DNA from 2 places in the Comamonas guangdongensis genome. Region 1 is predicted to be linked to the other one. Evidence: predicted binding sites of a transcription regulator. Region 1 holds the regulator's gene; the other holds the start of a gene.
What was found. Region 1 encodes sigma-54, which starts transcription at its own class of promoters, with help from an activator protein. Its sites were predicted from a motif close to TGGCANGNAANCTGCTTT; they were not measured.
Positions count from the first base shown of each region.

Region 2: the regulator sigma-54 is predicted to act here: its motif matches at 855-872, upstream of exaC (acetaldehyde dehydrogenase ExaC).

Region 1 covers NZ_JBFYGN010000016.1:99,394-101,593, reverse strand. The annotation lists gene lptB (LPS export ABC transporter ATP-binding protein) at 1-155, shown strand, start outside; gene AB6724_RS14540 (RNA polymerase factor sigma-54) at 218-1,813, shown strand; gene AB6724_RS14535 (aspartyl/asparaginyl beta-hydroxylase domain-containing protein) at 1,976-2,200, opposite strand, start outside.
Region 2 covers NZ_JBFYGN010000026.1:36,387-38,586, reverse strand. The annotation lists gene AB6724_RS18390 (HAD family hydrolase) at 1-104, opposite strand, end outside; gene AB6724_RS18385 (YchJ family protein) at 269-676, opposite strand; gene exaC (acetaldehyde dehydrogenase ExaC) at 925-2,200, shown strand, end outside.

The DNA.
Region 1 (2,200 bases):
TCATCACCGACCATAACGTGCGCGAGACGCTGGGCATCTGCGACCACGCGTTCATCATCAGCGACGGCCATGTGCTGGCCGAAGGCACGCCCGAGGAGATCGTGGAGAACGCCGATGTGCGCCGCGTTTATCTGGGCGAGCACTTCCGCATGTAAGAGCCCCGTATGCCTGCACGCCATTCCGCTTTCATCGTTGTGCCAATGCGGGAGGTTTGCTCTTGAAGCCAGGCCTGTCGCTACGCGTTTCGCAGCATCTGTCGCTCACGCCCCAGCTGCAGCAATCCATTCAGCTGCTGCAGCTGTCCACGCTGGAGTTGGCGCAGGAAGTCGAGCAGATGCTGATCGACAACCCGTTTCTCGAGCAGGCCGGCGACGAGGGCGATGCGGGCGGCGACGCTCCTGCCGAGATAGCGGCTGGCGCTGCCGAAGCCAGTGCTCCCGAGGTGTTTTCGTCGGAAAAGGAAGTGGCAACTGCGCAGACAGCTTCCGAATCCGTAGCGGAAACCGCGGCGCCCGAGACTCCCGAAACCCTGAATTGGGAGGCCGAGGGCCTCGACGGCCAGGACGGCGAATGGGGGGGCGAGGCCAGCAGCGAATGGGAGGCGGCCGGCAGCTCCACGCGCAACCGCGAGGGCGACGATGAAACCGACGCCATAGACCTGGCCCGCGGCCACGAGAGCCTGACCGAATTTCTGCACCGCCAGGCGCTGAGCCTGCATCTGGGGGCCGAGGACTGTGCGGCCCTGCGCTTTCTCATCGAGTCGCTGAGCGACGACGGCTATCTCGAAGACTCGCTGGCCGAACTGGCCCGGAGCCTGGCTGGCGAGGACCTGGAGGAGCGCGAGGAGCTGGAGCAGCGCTTTGCGATTGCGCTCAGGCTGCTGCAAAGCCTGGAGCCCGTGGGCGTGGGCGCGCGTGACCTGGCCGAATGCCTGCAGCTGCAGCTGCGCGAGCTGATCCGCAGCGCCGAGGACGAGGGCACGACCGAGGCGCGCATGAACCAGCTGCTGCTGGCCCGTTCCATCTGCGCCCAGCCCATGGACCTGCTGGCGCGGCGCGATCTGCGCAAGCTCGCCAGCCTGTGCGGCGCACGCGAGGAACAGCTGCGCGAAGCCATGGCCTTGATTGCACGCCTGGAGCCGCGCCCGGGCCGGCGCTTTGCCGACGTGGAGCGCCAGATCGTCGTGCCCGATGTCATCGTGCGCCCGGTGCGCGCCGGCTCGGGTCGCATGGATTTCGCCGTGCAGCTCAACCCCGACGTCATGCCCAAGCTCAAGGTGCACGATGTCTATGCGGGCGTGCTGCGCCGCCACAAGAGCAGCGAAGGCCATGCGGTGCTGCAGCAGCAGCTGCAGGAGGCGCGCTGGTTCATCAAGAACATCCAGCAACGCTTCGACACCATATTGCGCGTCTCCGAAGCCATCGTGGAGCGGCAGAAGAACTTCTTCGTGCATGGCGAGTTGGCCATGCGCCCGCTGGTGCTGCGCGATATCGCCGACACTCTGGGCCTGCACGAATCCACCATCAGCCGCGTGACCACGGCCAAGTACATGGCCACGCCCCAGGGCACCTTCGAGCTCAAGTACTTCTTCGGCTCGGGCCTGGGTACGGAAACCGGCGGCAGCGCCTCGAGCACGGCCGTGCGCGCACTGATCAAGCAGTTTGTCGATGCCGAAGATCCGAAAAAGCCGCTATCGGATGCCAAGCTGGCCGATATGCTCAAGGAGCAGGGCATAGAGTGCGCGCGCCGCACCGTGGCCAAATACCGCGAGCAGCTCAAGATTCCGACCACCACGCTGCGCAAGGCGCTGTAGCGAATTCAAAAAACAAAAAGCCGTTGAATACATCAGCGGCTTTTTGGTTGGGGCATACGGCCTGATGAAGCAAGCCCCAAGTGAGAGACAGCGAGCAAGAGCCGCCTCGCGGCGAGGCTGTCGTCCCCCTTGGGGGAAGGCGCAAAGCGCCTCAGGGGGTTATCAAGAAACCATCCACCAGATAAACCAGACCAGCACGCCGATCATCAGTCCGAACTTGAGAATCTTGTAGAAGGTCGGATTCCAGTCGCGGAAGGCGCGGCGGTATTTGCCCGCGTAGAACGAGATCTTGAACAGCTTGCTGATCATGCCGCGCGGGTCGCCCTCGTTGTTGGGCGAGCTGGCCGCGGCCACCACGTTCTTGCCCAGCCAGTGGTTGAGCCACTG
Region 2 (2,200 bases), on a different contig from region 1:
CAGCCAGCCTCGTTAAGCATGGTGCACAGCACGCGGTTGGTGATGGATTCGCTGTCTACCAGCACGCCATCACAGTCGAAAAGCACGGCGTCAAAAGCGGTCATCGGACTCGGGACTCGAAAGCGCCGGCGGGACGCTGCGGGCTATATGCCGACCGCAACCCGGCGAAGCTTCGGCCAGTGGGTAAAAAATGGAGTCGCCGATTATGCGCGCGCCATCAAGCCACAGTCTGCGCCCTGGACACTCGCCGCATGGGCGCAGTGCCATCTCAGAACTGGTCGCCGTCGACGTAGTACCAGCGACCGTTCTCGCGCACGAACCGGCTGCGCTCGTGCAGACGCACGGCCCGGCCGGCCAGCCGGTAGCGCGCGACGAACTCGACCTCGGCGCTATCGTCGCCCGTGGTCCGGAAGGCCTTGACCTCCAGGCCCAGCCATTTGGCCGCTGACTCGAAATCCAGGTCCGGCGGGCGCTGGCTCTCATGCCAGGTGGCCAGCAGATAGGCGGCGTTCTCGCGCACAAACGCCGTATAGCGCGAGCGCATCAGCGCGCTGGCGTCGGGGGCCGGCTGCTCGTGATCTATGTAGCGGCCGCAGCAATCGCCATAGGCCGGCACAAGGCCCTTGGCGTTCTTGAGGCCGCAGGGGCAGGACAGGTTGGGCAGGGAAGAGGTCACGAAGCGGGTGGCCGCGGCCCGTGCCGCGGCTCGGAATGAGCAGGCTGCGATTTTGCAACAGCCCATGCTCCAAACCACAGCACCGCAGTGGTTCAAGCTGCAACAACCGCCCTCGCCCACCCTGGGCTTGGGCGGCGGCAGAGGCGCTCCCGGGGCGGCCCGCCGGCCGGATTCAAACTGGCACAGAGCTTGTATATGAGTTGCGAGCCGGCCCCTGTGCGTCGGTCTTCATCGACAAGGAGACATTCATGGACATGTTCGAACTCAAGCGTTTCAACCTCGACATCGCTTACCCCTACAAGCAGCAGTACGACAACTTCATCGGCGGCAAGTGGGTCGCGCCTCTGGCGGGCCGCTACTTCGAAAATGTCTCGCCCATCACGGGCAAGCCCTTCTGCAAAGTGCCCCAGTCCGACGCCAACGACGTGAATCTGGCCCTGGACGCGGCCCACGCGGCCCAGGACAAGTGGGCCGCGACCTCGGTCACCGAACGCGCCAACATCCTGCTCAAGATCGCCGACCGCATGGAGCAGAACCTGGAGCTGCTGGCCATCGCCGAGACCATAGACAACGGCAAGCCGCTGCGCGAAACCATGGCCGCCGACATTCCGCTGGCCATAGACCACTTCCGCTATTTCGCGGGCTGCATACGCGCCCAGGAAGGCGGCATCTCCGAGATCGACGCCAACACCGTGGCCTACCACTTCCACGAGCCCATAGGCGTGGTCGGCCAGATCATTCCCTGGAACTTCCCGCTGCTGATGGCCGCCTGGAAGCTGCCGCCTGCGCTGGCCGCCGGCTGCTGCGTGGTGCTCAAGCCCGCCGAGCAGACCCCGGCCTCCATCATGGTGCTGATGGAGCTGATCAGCGATCTGCTGCCACCCGGCGTGATCAACGTGGTCAACGGCTTCGGCAGGGAAGCCGGCGAAGCCCTGGCCACCAGCAAGCGCATCACCAAGATCGCGTTCACGGGCTCCACGGCCGTGGGCCAGCGCATTCTGCACGCGGCCGCCGACAATCTGATTCCCTCGACGGTGGAGCTGGGCGGCAAGAGCCCCAACATCTTCTTCGCCGATGTGATGGACGCCGACGACGAGTTCCTCGACAAGGTCATGGAAGGCTTTTCCATGTTCGCGCTCAACCAGGGCGAGGTCTGCACCTGCCCCTCGCGCATCCTGATCCAGGAGTCCATCTACGAGCGCTTCATCGAGCGCGCCGTCAAGCGCGTGCAGTCCATGAAGCAGGGCCATCCGCTGGACAAGAGCACCATGGTCGGTGCCCAGGTGTCGCAGGCCCAGCTCGATCGCATCCTCGGCTACATCGATGTGGGCCGCCAGGAAGGCGCGCAATGCCTGACCGGCGGTGAACGCCACCGCCCTGGCAGCGAGATCGACGACGGCTTCTTCATCAAGCCCACGCTGCTGTTCGGCCAGAACAATATGCGCGTGTTCCAGGAAGAGATCTTCGGCCCCGTGGCCTCGGTCACCACCTTCAAGACCATGGAGGACGCGATCCGCATCGCCA